2 regions of the Ancylomarina sp. genome follow, and region 2 is predicted to be linked to the other one. Evidence: riboswitches for the same ligand, from Rfam matches in the RefSeq annotation. Region 2 holds a riboswitch; the other holds the start of a gene.
The links. A riboswitch is a leader RNA that binds a small molecule or an ion and turns the genes downstream of it on or off. The one in region 2 is predicted to bind cobalamin.

Region 1: another riboswitch for cobalamin. It lies ahead of ABY905_RS03505 (sigma-54-dependent transcriptional regulator); the one in region 2 lies ahead of ABY905_RS01755 (TonB-dependent receptor plug domain-containing protein).

Annotation. Positions count from the first base shown of each region.
Region 1 is NZ_JBFFKR010000022.1:16,056-25,687, forward strand. It holds gene topA (type I DNA topoisomerase) at 1-2,183, opposite strand, end outside; gene ABY905_RS03500 (penicillin-binding protein 1A) at 2,403-4,778, shown strand; cobalamin riboswitch at 4,822-5,022, shown strand; gene ABY905_RS03505 (sigma-54-dependent transcriptional regulator) at 5,262-6,596, shown strand; gene ABY905_RS03510 (ATP-binding protein) at 6,861-9,398, opposite strand.
Region 2 is NZ_JBFFKR010000009.1:19,130-28,761, forward strand. It holds gene ABY905_RS01730 (NAD(P)(+) transhydrogenase (Re/Si-specific) subunit beta) at 1-209, opposite strand, end outside; gene ABY905_RS01735 (NAD(P) transhydrogenase subunit alpha) at 216-530, opposite strand; gene ABY905_RS01740 (Re/Si-specific NAD(P)(+) transhydrogenase subunit alpha) at 542-1,669, opposite strand; gene ABY905_RS01745 (dipeptidase) at 2,117-3,754, opposite strand; gene ABY905_RS01750 (DUF5074 domain-containing protein) at 4,008-5,093, opposite strand; gene ABY905_RS01755 (TonB-dependent receptor plug domain-containing protein) at 5,104-7,014, opposite strand; cobalamin riboswitch at 7,102-7,309, opposite strand; gene ABY905_RS01760 (TonB-dependent receptor plug domain-containing protein) at 7,456-9,618, opposite strand.

The DNA.
Region 1 (9,632 bases), on a different contig from region 2:
TTCAAGACCTGGATATCAGCATCTTCTTCGAAAGACTTAATATGCTTCAAGCGATCCTTCTCGCGCTTCTCTTCAATTAAAACAATTGCTCTTTCCAAATCGATCGTCATTGGATCATCAACATCCTTCTCTAGTGATGAGAATTTACTATCGTGACGAACATATGGTCCAAAACGCCCAATTGCAACAACCACTTTTTTATCTTCGTATAAGCCTAAGTCCCTAGGCAGTTTAAAAAGATCAATCGCCTCATCAAGAGTTATAGTTTCAAGATGCTGACCTGCTAGTAAGCTGGCAAATTTTGGTTTTTCTTCGTCCCCCTCTGCACTTTCACCTAATTGAGCCATTGGCCCGTAACGTCCAATACGAACTAGAATAACTTTACCTGTTTTTGGATCTTCACCAAGAATTCTTTCTCCTGTAGAACGGTCAGATGTTTCAAGTGTTTTCTCAACATTTTCGTGGAAAGGAAAATAAAATTTCCCAATCATTTCATACCAAATTGAGTTACCTAGAGCAATCTCATCGAATTCTTTCTCTACATCAGCTGTAAAGTTGTAGTTCATAATATTTGAGAAATGCTTTACCAGAAAATCAGTAACAACCATTCCAATATCCGAGGGGAATAATTTCTTATTCTCAGCTCCAGTTATTTGACTTTTCATCTCTTCTTCAATCAAGTTGTCGATTAGATTGAAGACCTCATACTGACGTTGTACACCATCACGTGTTTCTTTAACAACATAACCTCTGTTTTGAACAGTAGTAATTGTTGGTGCATATGTTGATGGACGACCGATCCCTAATTCCTCAAGTTTTTTAACCAAACTTGCCTCTGTAAATCGTGGAGGATGGTGCGTGAAATTCTGAATAGCTTTAATGTACTCATTCTCTAATTTATCACCAATACTTACTTGTGGAAGAAGAGATTCTTCTTGTTTCTGTTCTTCATCGTCAGTTGATTCCAAATAAACCTTAAGGAAACCTTCGAATTTGATCATCTCACCAGTTGCAACAAACTTTTCCTCATTTGTTGAAATACTGATTTTAATATTTGTTTTTTCGAGCAAAGCATCGCTCATTTGAGAAGCAATAGTACGCTTCCAAATCAAATCATAAAGACGCTTTTCATTTGACTCACCCTCTACACGATCCTTATTAAGGTATGCAGGACGAATAGCCTCGTGAGCCTCTTGAGCACCTTTACTCTTTGTACTATATTTTCTAATCTTCACATAGTCTGCACCATGCAAACGTGTAATTTCCTCTTTGGCAGTCTTCAAAGCTGTCTCAGACAAGTTTACGGAGTCTGTTCTCATATAGGTAATATGTCCAGCCTCATACAAACGCTGAGCAACTGTCATTGTTTGAGAAACTGAAAATCCTAACTTCCGACTCGCTTCCTGCTGCAAGGTTGAAGTTGTAAAAGGTGCAGCCGGCTTTCTAACAGATGGCTTCTTCACAATATCATTGATATGATATTCTGCATTTTTACATGACTCCAAAAACTTTAGTGTTTCTTCTTTGGTGTCGAAACGTTTAGGAAGTTCCGATTTCAATACTTTATTCGAACCATTTTTATCTGTAACTAAGAAATGAGCCACAACCTTATAAAATGATTTCGATTTAAAAGCAATGATCTCACGTTCTCTTTCAACGATAAGACGAACAGCCACAGACTGCACACGTCCCGCCGATAAAGAAGGTTTAACCTTTTTCCACAAGACAGGTGAGATCTCAAATCCTACAAGTCTATCAAGGATTCGACGAGCCTGTTGAGCATTTACCAAATTCTCATCTATCTGACGTGGATTTTCTACTGCATTTAGAATTGCCTCTTTTGTAATTTCATGAAAAACAATACGTTTTGTATTCTCTTTCTTTAATTTAAGTTCCTCAAACAAATGCCAAGCAATTGCCTCTCCCTCGCGGTCCTCATCGGAAGCTATCCAAACCGTTTTTGCTTCCTTCGCCAACTTCTTTAGTTCTGTTACAACTTTCTTTTTGTCCGTCGAAACAATATATTTAGGCGTAAAGTTGTTCTTGATATCAATACCAAAATCCTTCTTGTCAAGATCTCGGATATGCCCAAAACTGGACTTCACAAGAAAACTGTCTCCTAAAAACTTTTCGATTGTTTTCGCCTTTGCAGGGGACTCAACAATAACTAAATTCTCTACCATCGCATCAATATTTATGGAAAATCGTGCTCTTAAATTTTGTGCAAAGTAAAAACATATGATCCCTAAGTTCCAAATTTTATGATACTAATTTTCAAAACTCTTTATTTTAGGGGTCGTATTTTGAGGAAAAACATACTCATAAGATTTGTTGTTTTATTTACTATTTTTACGAACGAATTGCATACAAACAAAGCAGAACAACAATTAATTTTAGATAATATGACTGAGTCAGATCTTAATAATACAGACAACAAAACTGAAGTATCTGAAAATTTAAAAAAATATATCATTGCATTCTGGGCTATGTTTTCATTTATAGTCTTAAGTGTATTCTTTTTATTTATGGGGGTTTCAAATGGAAATTTTGGTTTTATGCCGAGTTTCGAAGAGCTTGAGAATCCCAAAAATAGTTTGGCCACCGAAATTTATTCTGCAGATAAGGTTCTCCTTGGAAAATTCTATTTCCAAAACAGAAGTTTCGTAAAATACGAAGAATTATCTCCTGATATGGTTCATGCTTTAGTGGCAACCGAAGATGTTAGGTTCTACGATCACTCAGGTATTGATTTAATAGGTCTTGCTCGTGTTGCTAAAGGATTAGTTACTGCCAACAAAAATGCTGGTGGAGGAAGTACGCTTTCGCAACAATTGGCTAAAATGCTTTTCCCAAGAGAGCGCTTCAGCAGCAAGGTTGATATGGTCTTCCGAAAATTTCGTGAGTGGGTTATCAGTGTTAAACTTGAACGTAGCTATACCAAAGAAGAAATTCTTACCATGTATTTAAATAAGTACGATTTCTTAAACTTAGCTGTAGGTGTTAAATCTGCAGCCCGCGTATATTTTAATACAACTCCCGATTCGCTTAAAGTTGAACAGTCCGCAATGTTAGTTGGTATGGCTAAAAACTCTTCATACTACAATCCACTTCGCCGACCTGAATTGACTTTAGATAGGCGTAATGTTGTCTTAAGCCAAATGGTGAAGTATAACTATCTTGAGCAACAGCAATACGATTCTCTAAAGCTTTTACCTCTTAACCTGGATTACCAAAAAGTTGACCACCGAAGAGGAAGTGCAACGTATTTTAGAGAATATTTAAGAACAAGCCTTACAGCAAGAAAACCCCTAGAAAGTCGATATCCTTCGTGGAATAAACAACAATTTATTGAAGATTCTCTTCAATGGAAGAATAACCCATTTTTTGGATGGTGTAATAAAAATAAAAAAGCAGATGGAGAATCCTATAATATTTATAAGGATGGTTTAAAAATATATACGACCATTGATTCTCGTATGCAGAAATATGCCGAGCAAGCCGTCAGAGAGCATTTAGGCCTTGATTTACAACCTGCTTTTGACAATGAGAAGAGATATCACAAAAATCCTCCTTTTTCTGATGATTTAGACGACGAAGCCGTAGAACGGAATTTATACTTATCAATGAGAAGAAGTGAAAGGTTCCGTGTTCTAAAAGACAAAGATATTTCTCTTGATTCTATTAAAAGTATTTTTGAAACACCTACCCCAATGAGAATCTTCACCTGGAAAGGGGAGCGTGATACTATATTGTCACCTAACGATTCTATGCTGTATTATAAGGGATTTCTTAGAGCTGGTTTTATGTCTATGGTTCCACAAACAGGCGAAGTTAGAGCCTACGTAGGTGGACCAAATTACAAATACTTTATGTACGATATGGTAAATAATGGTAAGCGCCAAGTTGGTTCTATCATCAAACCATTCCTGTACACAGTAGCCATGCAAGAGGGATTAACACCATGCGATAAAGTTCCAAATATTGCACAGACTTTTGATGTCGGTGACGGAACAACATGGACCTCAAGAAACTCTACAAGCAAACGTTCTGGAGAGATGGTAACCCTTAGATGGGGGCTGGCGAATTCTGTAAACAATATCTCTGGCTGGGTTTTGAAACAGTTCAAACCCAATGCAATTGTCGAAATGGCAAAAAAGATGGGTATCGTCAGTCGAATTGATCCTGTGCCTTCAATATTCTTAGGAACATCCGAAATTACAGTTCGTGAAATGGTAGGAGCCTATGCTACTTATGCAAACAAAGGCGTTTATATTAAACCTCGTTTTATTTCAAGAATTGAAGATAGCAAAGGAAATGAGATTGCTCGCTCAATCCCTCAAAAACGTGAGGCGATGAGTGCTAAAACAGCTTACCTGATGACCAACCTTCTTGAAGGTGTTGTGAATCGAGGAACAGCTGGGCGCCTGAGATGGAAGTACAACCTTCGTAACCCTATTGGGGGAAAAACAGGAACCACCCAAAATCATTCGGATGGTTGGTTTATGGGTGTTACACCCAATCTGGTCTCTGGAGTTTGGGTTGGAGCTGAAGATAGAGCCATCCATTTCGAAGGAATTACTCAAGGACAAGGAGCTAATATGGCTTTACCAATTTGGGGACTATATATGCAAAAAGTATATGCTGATGAATCTTTAAATATACCGAAAGGCAAGTTTGAAAAACCTATAGGTTTCAATATTGATCTGGATTGTAACACTCAATCTAAAAACCCAAGAAATAAGGGTTTAATCCAAAATGAAGAAGAAGATTTCTTTTAAAATCAGTCATCTAATATTATTGGCAAATTATAATTTTTGATTAAACTTGCAAAACGATTTGGGTTCCGAAAGGAATAATAGGGAATCCTGTTAAAAACAGGAGCTGTCCCCGCAGCTGTAATTCTTGATTCGAAATTTTTCGAATCTGTATTTTGAACGAAAGACCACTGTCAGCCTGAAGCGGACGGGAAGGTGTTCAAAATTGAGATAAGCCAGAAGACCTGCCTATAATCTTGAGTTTAGCTTTCGGGTAAGAAAAGCAGAAAGTCTCTGTAACCTTTCACTTTTTTGACGCAAGCAGAGTTGATCTTTGCCATAGATCTGCTCGTAAAAATTCATAAGTAACTGTTAAAAGGATTGTAAAATTGCGATAGCAAGCTTACAATCCTTTATTTTTTTTCAAACTCATAGTATTCCGTCAAAGCTTTTTACTTAATTTTGTTTAAATTGACTTTCACAGTTTAGCATCCCGATAAGCTCATTATGAATAAAATCCTCATTATAGACGATGATCCTACGATCTGTATCATGCTTCAAGGCCTACTTAATAAAAAAGGTTTCGAATCTGATATCGCCTTTTCTGCCAATGAAGGATTAAAAAAATTTGGCAGCTTTAAGCCGAACTTGGTCATTAGTGATTTTCGTTTACCTGATATCAATGGCCTTGATCTTCTCAAGCAAATAAAGAGTTTGAATCCTCACATGCCTGTCATCATCATGACATCTTATGCTGAAATTCGAACAGCCGTGAATGCCATAAAACTGGGAGCTTACGAGTACATAACAAAACCTCTCAATCCTGAAGAAATTCTCGTCCTTATCAATTCCGCAATAGAAAAATCTAAAACTGTTGAGGAAGTTGGTAAAACTAAAAAAATCGAATTCATTCGTGGTAAAAGTCCTAATTCTGTTCAGATCGATCAGTATATCAATCTGGTTGCTCCAACTGATATGTCTGTGATTATTGAGGGAGAAAGTGGAACAGGAAAAGAAATTGTAGCTCGACGAATTCATGAGGCCAGTGCCCGAAAGGATAAAAATTTTGTGGCAGTAGACTGTGGAGCCTTATCCAATGAGTTAGCAGGAAGTGAACTTTTTGGTCACAATAAAGGCTCTTTTACTGGTGCCATTACCGATAAAAAAGGTCAGTTTGAATTTGCCAAAGGGGGGACACTCTTCCTGGATGAGATTGGAAATTTATCCTACGAAATCCAGATCAAACTATTAAGGGCTATTCAAGAAAAAAAAATTCGTCAGCTTGGTAGTAATAATGATATTGATACTGACGTTAGAATACTCGTTGCAACCAATGAAGATCTAATTAAAGAGGTTAATAAGTCTAATTTTAGAGAAGATTTATACCACCGCTTGAACGAATTCAAGATTTCAGTTCCAGCTCTTCGTGATAGAAAAGAAGACATCAAGCTTTTCGCTGATAATTTCCTAAACCTATCCAATCAGGAACTCAATAAAAATATCAATCACTTTTCTGATGAATTTATTCAGAAACTAAAAGCATACAGTTGGCCAGGAAATTTAAGAGAGCTTAGAAATGTGATTCGAAGAGCCTTACTTTTAAGCACTGGTGAACGTCTCGAAACATCAGCCTTGCCTCCCGAAATACTCCACTATCAGGAATCGACAAGTATAGCTGATAATACGACTGACTTGAAACTTATTCAGGCTTCAACAGAAAGAGATAAGATTATTGATATTTTGAGAGAAGTCAACAACAATAAATCAAAGGCAGCACGCTTACTCAATATCGACAGAAAAACGCTTTATACTAAGATGAAGCAATATGGTATAGAAGGTTAATTTAAAATAGAATGACAACAAAATTTCTAGTTTTTTTCCTTTACTATTTGACTGTGTGTGCTCCGTTCATTCTTATCTACAAACCCGAATTAGACATTAGTCAATTCATCATTGTCTATTTCTTGTTTTTCAGACCTCTTATTGATGGTTTATTCTTGTCTTACCTGACAAAAAAAACAAGATGGGATTTCTATATTCCATTTTACTCACACACGAAATATTTCAGAATGTTTATAGGTGGAAAACTGTAGACGTCAAACTCAATTAAGGGTTCTCTTGCAAGTCTTCAATTTGTTTAAAAATCTGATTTGATAATTCCTCAAGTTTATTAATAGCACGATTCACCTCTTCAATACTCATTAGCTCATCAGGCTCTTGATGAATCATTTTTTCTAATTCAATCAAAATATCACTTGCAGACTCTATTTTAAGCTGTCGGTAAGAGCTCAACATTCTATGGGCAATTTCACCTATCTGCTTATAATGCTTGCCATCACTAGCATCTTTAAGGAGCTGAAGACTCTCCTTGGCTATTCGCGTGAAGCTAGTCAGAATCTTATTAACTAAGGCATTATCACCTCCCGAGAATTTCTCCACTTCTGATAAATCAAATAATAGATGGCTCGTTTCATATAATGATTTCACTTCCTCCACCGGACTCATTTCAACTTCGATCTTCAATTGCTTACATAGGGTTTCCAGTAATGCATCTTCTTCAAAAGGCTTCAGTAAGTAGGCTGACATACCTTCTTTGATATATTTATCCAAATCAACTTGACGCACATTCGCTGTTAAAGCAATAATAGGCATCTTTGATTTTAGATTAGTACGAATATATTTGCATAAGTCCACACCTCCCATTTCTGGCATATGAATATCAGTCAGTAGGATATCAAACTTGCTATTTTGCATACACTCCAGAGCCTTCAAGCCATTATTTACAAAGCTTGGATTTAGATTCCATCCTTTAAAAATAGTTTGCATCAGAAGCGAACTGTACTCATCATCTTCAGCCACCAAAATCCTTTTTTGCTTGAGTTCATCAGGCACTTTATTTATAAGCTTCACTGATGATTCCTCTCTAATAGCTTCCCCCTTTGTAATTGGAAGATCCAAACGAAATTCAGATCCTTTACCCAATTCACTGCTGACACTTAAATCGCCACCTAACATTCTAGCTAATCGTCGACTAATTGATAAGCCCAAACCAGTTCCACCATATTTTCTTGCAGAGAAAGATTCTGCCTGACTGAAATCTTCAAAAACATGTTCTAATTTATCAGATGAGATACCAATACCTGTATCAATTAAACTCACTTTAAACGTGTTTTTGTCAGCACCTGTTTCCATTACAGCCTTTATACTTACAGCACCTTCTTCGGTAAACTTAATTGCATTTGAACCTAGATTTAATAAAATCTGTTTTAAACGAAATGGATCACTTTCAAATAGATATTGTTCTTCACCATCGTAAGTCCATGAAAATTTGATATTCTTCTTGTTAGCAGAAACACTTAATAGGTTGTATACCTCCTGTATCAATTTCTTAGGTTCGAAACTCTGCTTTTCTATCACCAGTTTACCGGCTTCAATTTTCGCAAGATCCAGAATATCATTTACCAAACCTAGAAGATGATTTGATGAGTTCTCTATGACCTCAACATACTTTGTTTGCTCAGCATCCATTTCCGTTTTTTCAAGCTGACGAGAGAAACCTATCAAAGCATTTAATGGTGTTCTTATCTCATGACTCATCGATGCTAAAAATTCTTCTTTCACCCTAGCTAATTTCTCAGCTTTGCCTTTGGCAAGGATAAGTTGTTTTTTCAGATAATCTGATTTTGAAAGGTCGAGAAGGGTAAACAGGATGAATAATACACCAAAAATAAACCCAACAATAATAACAATGGTTATGAGTATAATGGAGTCTTTAGCTAGTTGCTCGGTTTGGGTAACCTTTTGTGTAATATCTCTAATTTGTTGCTGCTCAAGCTCAGTTAATAGCTTTTTTATCTTCTGTAGTATGATAGCGTTTTCATCAACCAATTTGAGTTCCTCATGCATTAATCTTTCACGAGCCTTTTGCTCTTTTCTCCGAGATAACTCTAATTCTTCCTTAAAACTATTGAAGAGACTGTCTTGCTTTAAGATAAAGCTACTATCAATACCCACCTCTTGACGCTCAATCACACGATCAACAACCTCGTACTCGGATTCTTTTTTCTTCCCAAATTTAATTCCAAGGAAACTTTTAGGTTCTTCTACCTTTTTCTTGGTTTTCATTATTGTATCAACAATAGTCCGCTTGGTTATAGAGCTCTCAAGCTCTGCTCGAGAATAATTTGAGGCATCACTCAATTCTTTTAAAGCTTGCTCAGTATAATTTATACTCTCCTTAACCTTTTTTATTCGGGCAAAAGCATTTAATTTTTTGGAACGAACATCAATCAAAAAGATCATCGAATCAATCATTTGGATTGAATGTGCATTCTTAATATTGCTTGAACGCAAAGAATCCAGATCATATTTAATAGACTCAACCTTTTTTACAAACAATTTCAAATACTGATCTTTCTTAGTCAAAGAATAAATTCGAATATGATTTTCCGCTTCAGAAAGATCGGTAAGAAGATGGTTCATGCGAGAAATCTCAGCATCGGGCTTGGAGAGTTGAGAAACTGAATTCATCAACCTTTCATAGCTTGAGTGACCAATAAACCCAGCACTAACTATTGTTATTAGTAATACAAGATAACCTGCAATCACTTTTACTTTGATGTGTTGATCTTTATTTTTTACCATATGAGGTTCGAAATGTTTGTAAAATACAAATTTAGAGGATTTTATATATAAACCGATGTTAATATTCTACAATTGAGTATTTCTCACTCAGTTCTGGCTAAAAATTCCCCAATTACATACCCAGACTCTATACTCACAACAGAAACTTTATTTATTTACAAAGCATTCATATTACACATTTTAAACAACTTACGAAACATTTAACCCAAAACGAGATGAGTAAATTCCCTTTGG
Region 2 (9,632 bases):
CCAGTATCTTTATGCAAAAGCAAGGTTGTTATCATGGCTAAAACCATACCTCCTCCAGCGTAAAAATTACCCCGTCGAGCCGTTTCAGGATGACTTAACAATTTCAATCCAACAACAAAAAGAAGAGCTGAAATTAAATAACTTAGTTCGAGTATCGATTCTCCCAAAGTAAAATCAATCCCATTTATAGTTCCTATTATTTGTTCCATATCTTCTTATTTTTTCTTCTTTTTAAACATTTCCAACATGCGATCTGTCACCACAAAACCACCCACTACATTGAGTGTTCCGAATATGACAGCAAAAAAACCAAGTATGAGTTCCAAAGAAAGTGTTGTGGTATCGGCATGACCTACTAAAATGATTCCACCGATAATAATAACACCACTAATAGCATTGGCTCCCGACATGAGAGGTGTGTGAAGAACTGAGGGAACATTGGATATGACTTCAATTCCCAAGAATATGGATAGGGCAATCACAAAAATTGCCTCCTTATATGTAAAAAAATAGACGAGTATTTGTTCCATTTGTATTTGATTTAGGATTCAACAACTGATTTGACACGTTCATTATAAATTTCCCCTGAATGAGTGATACATGTACCTTTTACAATATCATCTTCAAAATTCAGATTTAATGAACCATCTTCGGCTATCAGCAACTGTAAGAAGTTGAAGACATTTTTACCAAACATTTTACTGGCATCAATAGGCATTAGAGATGGATAGTCTGACTGACCAATAATCTTAACCTCATCATAAATTACAGTTTCACTATTTTTTGTCAATTCGCAATTTCCACCACTCGATGCTGCCAAATCAATAATAACAGAACCGGGTCTCATACGCTCAACAGCCTCAGTTGGAATTAAGAGAGGAGCTTTTCTACCAGGAATTTGAGCCGTACAAATAATCACATCCGCTTTAGCTGCATGATCATTAATCGCTTCTTGCTGTTTCTTCTTGAATTCCTCTGTTTGCTCTACAGCATAACCTCCAGCTGCAGAATCATCAATAGCACCTTCAACCTCTACGAATTTAGCTCCAAGGCTATTCACCTCTTCCTTAACTGCCGATCGCACATCAAAAGCTTCAACTTGTGCACCTAACTTACGAGCTATAGCAATAGACTGTAAACCAGCAACACCAGCACCTAAAATTAAAACGGTAGCGGGACGAATGGTACCTGCTGCTGTCATAAACATAGGAAAAAAGTTAGGGAGTTCATTGGCAGCCTGAAGTACGGCTTTATAACCTGCAACAGTTGCCATAGATGATAAGACATCCATTGCTTGTGCTCGAGTTGTTCTTGGAATAGAATCCATACTAAAGCTGGTTATACCATTCGTTAAAAATGACTTTACCAAATCCGTATTCCAAAGTGGATTAAATTGACTCAACCAAACTTGTTTCTCACTAAGGCTTTGAATTAATTCTATACTTGGCTCACTAATTTGAACAAAAAGATCGGCCTTCTTTAACAGTTCATCTCTTTCAGCGATTGTTGCTCCAGCGTTACGATATGCTTCGTCTTTTTGGAAGGCTTTAGTTCCTGCACCCGTCTCTATACATACTTCCACTTTTGCTTGAACCAGCTTAGAGACAATTTCTGGTAAAAGAGCCACACGCTGCTCAGCGCCTTGCTCCTTCAATAATCCTAAAATCATAGGCTTTGTTTATAGTTAATTTCGATTGATATTTTTACAGTAGAATAGCTTCATTTATAAAGCATTGTCCAATAAATATAGCTTTTAATAGGCACATTTGAAATTGCTATTATGAACTTTTCGCAAACAAATTCAAATAAGAGGCTTTATCCTCTCTTAATTGTGCCTGAATAAGCGAATCGTTGTTTAGACTGATTCTATATTAAATCTAGATATTTAAATTAGAATACTAGCATAAAATCATTCCCTTTCTCCTTCTGATATGAAAAATCACTACATCTAGGTATTTTACATCAATTCCTAAATTAGGCACAAAAAAAAAGAAGGAACTTTTACTAGAAAGGTCCTTCTTTAAATTGTAATCTGACTAGTCCTGATATAGCGTTACAAAAAAGTAATGTTATATCAGGACAAGACAATCTATAAATTGCTTCAGCAATTAATCTATTAATAATTACTGGGTTCCACAGCTTTTTCTTTTTCCCAGACAGGTAGCAAATGATCTGGTTTATCCTGAATCACTTTTTTAATCCACTCTTGCGAATAGCCTACTGTTTTAGCTCTTCCTTTTTCATCTTTGATATAACCATCATTATATTTCGTAATCAAGTGTTCTGCTAGTTCAAGCCATCTTTCTGCAACTAAATCGAGTTGATCATTAGAGAAATCTGAAAGAAAATCTGCGGCTAATTTTGGATCTGTTTTATACAATTCACCTGCAGCCTTATCGATAGCAGGAATATAAGTGAAGAATTTATCTTCCAATTCTCTTTGTACTTTTTGGATATCCTGAATCATATCCGAATACCTTAAATCGGAGTAATTAGATACGAAATTAAATCTCCACCAAGCAGAATCCCAAGAGAATTTCTGAAGAGATCCCTGTCCCCAAATCTCAGGTATTTTTTTCGTACAAGAATAAACAGGTGTATAACATGTGTAATAGGTATCATCATAACCATACCATAACACACCTCCAATTTCGTTTGGCAACCACGATCGTGATTGAGCAATAAAAGAAAAGGCTGTGTTTCTTGTGGAAATAGATCTCTCCCAAACAGCTGTTTTTCCTTCTACTTCAAGAACTAGAGGACGACAACGGTTTGGGCTTCCGAATGGGCCAGCTTCTATCCCTTTGGTCATATCAAATGCAGTTCCTTCGTAATGATCTCTTATCAAATATGAAACCGCTTTAACATCCAATTTAGTATCTGGTTTTATCCATAAAGGGTATCGCTCAGCGCCTACAACGCCACGATGATAATCTGTTGACAATTCCAGTGATGGTGCGCATCGGTTAAACATACTCCATACACGTGATTCACAATACCTTAAATTGGAAGGATTGGATGGATCATAAGCTTCATTAAATCGGAATGGCTCTCCGGATTCAGGATTGTAATAGCCTTTCTCAATGGCTAAGTCTATCACATTCTTGGAATAAAGACAATTCTCAGGATCATCTAAAGGAAATTCTCCGATTCTGGATTTGTTGGCATGGGCTGAAATGTAGCCGTTGGGTATTTTTCTGGCTACCCAAACAGCACCTTTTCCACCTTCGCCAGTTCCTGCCATTTCAAGAATCCAGGCTTCATTGGCATCGGCGATAGAAAAGGATTCTCCTTCGCAGTTAAAGCCATATTCTTCGGCTAAAGTTGTCATTACTTTTACAGCTTCCAGTGCCGTCTTCGATCGTTTAAGAGCGAGTTGCATCAGAGTCCAATAATGAAGTAGATTTGAAGAATTAACCAATTCGGCTCTTCCTCCAAAAGTTGTTTCTCCTATGGATACCTGATGCTCATTCATATGTGGTCCAACAATAGCATAGGTGTGTAATACTTGTTTAATCTCACCTAAAACATTGCCACTCCAATCTTTTATTTCAAGCATTTCTCCTGGCTTATAATCTACTGCGTCCACCACTCTTAAGCGAGGATGGAATTCGCCATCGCAGGTATAAACAACCATAACGGAACCATCCTTTGAAGCGCCTTTGGTAACAATAAAATTCGTACAAGCAGAAACATCAAAGATGGTATTGGCTTGAATAAATACGATTAACAAAAATAGAAATGTTTTGTGCATAGGTTAATGATTGAGGTTAAGTTTTTCGGGGATTACGGTCAGTTCTATTGGTATTCAAGATCTAAACCTTCCGAAATTATTAAAAGGTCTCAAATAAACAAAGTACTACTAGAGATAAAAACAGAGAACATGTGTAAAATAGAAGCTTTCTTATTTATCTCAAACAAAATAAAGCAATAAGCCATTAAGAGACATAAAAAAAGGAACTCCCAGCGGAAGTTCCCTTATATCTTGAAAAGATTTTCTTAGCGAATTAGTTGCTAAATGTTGTTGAATTAGGCATTGTTCCAACTGTAAATTCTTTCACTTTTTCAGCATCCTGATTATACACATGTACTTTACCAGCAGTTGTTGCATCTACCGCTTCACACATCCAAAGATTACCATTCGTAGGATTTATATCCATTCCGTAGAATGTTGCATCGATAAATTTTGTTGTTGGTAAGGCAGTAGCTGTAATATCCATAGCATAAACAGCATCAGACATATAATAAATTGTCTTTTTATCCTTGCTGATTGCAATGTTCTTGATTCCAGTTGTACTTAAAGTAGTAAGTGCAAATGAAGTTACTTCATGTGTATTCCCATCAATTTTAGAAATACCAGATCCAGCATAAACAACATTTGGCCAGTTTGAATAATCAGCTACACCTGAACAATAAACCCAAACATCACCATTGGCATCTTTAACCATATCCTTAGGACAAGACTTAACCGTAATGGTTTTAATCACTTTATCAGTATCAAGATCAATCACAGAAACTGTATTATCATCATTCGACCATCCGCCGCTATTTGCAACATATAATTCATCTCCTGAGATAATTAATTTTTCCGGACCTGCTCCAACAGTAATTTCGGAAGTAATGGCCATTGTGTTTAAATCAATAACATGAATCTCATTATTTTGCTTAACGTAGTTTGGATAAGAACCAGTCGCACCTGTACCATTCGATAAATATGCTTTATTACCATCAATAGCAATTTCTCTTGGATAAGAAAGTCCTCCAATGGTAGCATGGTGTTTAAAATCTGAGGCTGTTACAACTTCAACATAACCAGCACCCGAAGTTGTAGTTACAACAATAAATACATATTTATCGTTCATAGCTATCGACTGAGGGAATTTTCCCAATGGAATACCATTAACAGCCTCAAAGTAGTTAAGTGTCACCTTATCTTCGGTATCAATTAAACTAATTGATCCATTCGTATTCCCTTCATTCAATACAAAATTTCCTTTTAATCTAGGGATTTCATTATTATCATCATCAGAACATGATACAAATGAAAAACCTGCAATCAATAATCCCAATGCAAGACTTAATACCTTTTTCATAGCTAATTAATTAAAAAATTACATTTACCCCAAAGTGAAAAGCTCTGCCAGGCATGGGGTAAAACCTAACAAGTTCATATGATTTATCAAACAGGTTTTCTACTCTTCCTGTCAACTTAATTTTTGCAAATTTGGTATTGAAACGATAGCCAGCATTTATGTCTACAAGCACATCTCCATCAACCTTTTGCCCTTCCCAAGTGTTGGTCTTTGAGCGAAAAGTAGATAGGATTCCAACATCCCAGTTGTCTCGGAAATAATCTGAAGAAAACTTGATTAAATGATGTGGTCGATATGCTAGAGTCTCTTTATATTTTTCACTTTCCTTATCGTCATTATATGAATCGTTATAGGCATATTTTAAAGATGTTCGAATACTATAATTCATATCATCCAATAAATGTGTTGCCTCAATATCCACTCCCTGAATAACAGATTCCCCTATATTCTCTGGACTCCAAAATGTTCCAGAACTCGGTTTCCACACAATTAAATTATCATTTTGAGCCCTATACAAATTTAGGTCTACAGTAAGACTTCCATACAAAGCTTTTTGAGCAAGCATGACCATACCAAGTTCGTAATTCCATCCCTTTTCAGATTTCAAATCAAGGTTTCCTGAATCAATCCAGTAACGTTCATTAAATGTTGGTCTTCGGTAATGCGTAGATGCCTTACCTCGAAAATCTATTATATAAGGGATTAGATGAACTAAAGAACTAAAAGAGTACATTTCAGGGGGATTAACCTCTGAATTCCATTCTTTACCATAGGTGAAAATAAAAATTCCTATTTGAGGGGTATACTTAGCAGCCAGAGTTACTCGCGATTCATTTTCATGAATATTGCTTTTATAATTATTCGTAATCCCCTTCAACCAATTGTATCTCCCATTAACATCAACACTCCATTGATCGGACAAATACCATCTAAGGTTCATATCATTTAGCCAACGTTTTGATTCAATTTCTGAATATATTTTATACCCTATATTATTTGCACTTCCTCTATCTGTGTACTTCAAATAGTCTGACAAGTATGCCGATTTGGCCTCCAATCTAAATTTACCGATTAACCTCTTCCAACCCACAAAAGCCTTAAAGGAAGAATCGCGTTGTTTCTGAAAACTAACTGGTTTACCTATCCCCATCAAACCACCGATATTCTTTTCTTTCACCTGATACCAAACACCCAAATCGATGTAGTTTTCTTTAATATTTAAATGCAAGTCTTGAATTGTCCCAACAGCTCTGTTCTGGTTATGATTTAATCGTTCAGTAGGTGAGCCAAAATCATATTTGTCTGTATATGAAAAGTTATTTTTTCCATACTGAAAAAACGCTTGACCTGAATAAGAAAACCATTTATTAGAATATTTCCCGTGAAGCTTGGTTTTGTAGTTTGAGAAGCTGCCTATTTCAGACATTAATCCTACAGAAGATTTGTTCTTCCAATCTGGCGTATTTGATAATTCAATGGCCCCACCTAAAGTTCCTGATCCGTATAATGTACCAGTAGCACCATACACCACTTGAACATTATCAAAAGAACCAGCATTTATTAAAGATAGGTCAGCAGAACCTGTTGTAAGAGAATTAACAGGGATTCCGTTCCAATTCACCGATGTGTGTGTCGCAGATGCCCCTCTCAATCCTACAGTTGAAAGAGCTCCCAATGAACCATTTGATGATACATTGACCAAGGCAGTCTTCTGAAGCATATTTGACAAATCACTTCCTCCATATCGCTGAATAAGAATAGAATCAATTTTCACTGTCTTTTCAGTAGTAGAAAAGTGCTGAAGTCTTGGTGCCAAAATATCAACCGAACTAATCTGAATCGTATCAATGCCAACACTTTGACCCCAACTAACAGAGCTAATCACACAGACCAACAGCACAAATAAAAATTTCAACTTCATCTTATAATTGATAAAGAAGAAAACACTAGGATAGAACAACAGAAATAACAATTCGATCGTCTTCCAAACATTTTCTCCGAATGTTTTGAAAAATAAGTTTGCATTGGCAGGTCTTCTGACTTACTCAACTTTTTCGGCCTTCCCATCTTCATGAAGCGGACAGTGGCATTGTGGTGAAAAAGCTTTTTTCTGAGCTTACAGCTACGGGAACAGCTCCGGACTTACACCGGATTCCCTTTTTAATCTCTATCCAACAAAAGTCAGATTCACGAGAACCAATTACGCTGCAAATGTATAAAAAAAAACAAAATAAGACCACCAAATCTCTTATTTGTAATCCACATCTAAAAATACTGTAAATCAATACATAAGAAACTCTTCATCATAAAAAAAGGGATATTCCGCAATTGGAACATCCCTTTTAAAGTGAATTAATAGATTTTAGAATCGATAAGCCAATTTAGCTATTAACGATCTTCCCGGCATATTGTAACCATCTTTCTCAGTATAATTTTCGTCTAATAAATTCGAAATTGTTATTCCAACTGTATACTTCTCTTTAAAAGTATACGAAGCCGAATAATCAAAAACATAAGAAATCGGATGACGTAACAAAGCCTCATCAATCAGTTCAGGACGAACCTCTTTACCTTTGAATACGATAGGCGCCCTTGCATATGTTGGCGCAGGATAAGTCACCATATAATTGTCTTCATAACGATGTCCAATATAACGACCATTCAAACAAGTAGAGAATCCTTTTAGGTTATCAAACTCAATACCAAATGATGCAGTGTTGTCTCTCACATATCTCATACTCCCTTCAGCAGGCTTACCAGCTAATTCATAGGCAACTTTTGCATCAATCATATGCGTATAATTCAAATATAAACGAAGTGAATAATCATAATCACTTAGTGCTCCAAAATCATAAGAGGCAAGCATCTCAATACCATTCATTTCTGCTTTTTGAGCATTGATATAAGTATAAAACTCATCACCATTCTTAGCAATCCCATCAGGATTTTGATATTCTTTGATTATCTTATTCTTATGCTTTGTTTGAAAATAGGTTAAATCAAAATTGATTCCTTTTTTGAAGTTCTTAAAATTGAAACCAAAATCAATAGTCTTGCTTTTTTCTGCCTTCAAATCGGCATTACCTTTTGTTGTAGAACCGGATGCAACAGTATAAAATCCAGCAACCTGAAAGGCATCAGGAGCTAAGAAAGCATCTCCCCAAGTCGAATGAATCGATAAATGATTACAGATATGATATTTCAACCCCATATTTTTAGTGAAAATCTCATACTTTTCAGAACTTGATGCATTACCTAAAAATTTATCCGCTTCCAATCCAAACTTGATAAAATCTCCTCGACCTCCGACTGAAGCATCCAATTTACCATCAAAAAGTTTAAATTGAATTTGACCAAAAACACCTGTTTTGCGATTTTGATAATCAGGTTTATAAGGCGCCTCACCAACCCCCTCTTTTGTGTAATTCTTACTCAGATATTTATCTGTTTTATTATCGATACCAAAAGCAAAAGTATGCTCTCCTATCTGAAAAGCATCATTCAACTGAAAGCCATAGTTCTTATAAACATTTTCAAGATTTCCGTAGCCATCATTTCCAAGATCAATTATTTCAGTATTTTCATTTGAAAAGAAAGGTGATAAACGAATTGAATGTATGCCTATTTTCCCTAGGACATCAAGACCTCCGGTATATCGCTCTATGTCTTTAGAGTCCATACCATAAGTATGCCAAAAATTACCTGGTGTTTCAACATCAAAAGCTTTATAGAAACTACTATTGAGGTTAAGTTTCCAATCTTTTGCAAGCTTAATTCCCAAACGAGCGTTTACATTGTGCTTTTCAAATTGAGAATTTTCCATACTAGCCCCATAAGTCGAAGCATCCAAAATAGTTTTGGCATAGGATTTATTGTATAGATTATGCTCGCCTACCTTGTAATCTTCATTTTGCTTGTGAAAGGCATATGCTAAATCAAAATCAACCAATTCAGACAGAGAACCTCCAAAGTTTAAATTCACTTTTGAAGTTTGGAAACTTCCATAAGCAAAGGAAGCAGAACCTCCAAATTTGCCTGTCCTTGTTTGAGTTACAATATTCACAACGCCCCCCATGGCATCAGAACCATATTGTGCAGAAAAAGGTCCTTTTAAGATTTCAACACGCTCAACATTATTCAAATCGATACTGGCTAGATTTTCAGTCCCAGCTGGTTTTCCATCAATTAAAATCAAGGCATATTTACTTTTTGTATCAGCAGAGAAGCCACGCATCCCAATTCCAGCATCTACACCTGGATATTGCAAGATATCAATTGATGATGATCGTTTTAACAAACCCGCAACATCTGTTGCTGGTGAGGCTTTAATCATACGCTGAGTAATCACATCCACCTTTTGAGGCAAATCCTTAAGTTTTGCGTTAACACGTGAAGCATTAATTTGTACTTCGTTTAGATTCAAATGACGAACCGAAGTGGAATCTACCACAGGTTTATCATCAGCTTGAGATGCAAAATTCATAAATGAAAGCAATGCAAAAGCCGTTAAAAATGTTCTTTTCATGTTTGATTTTAATA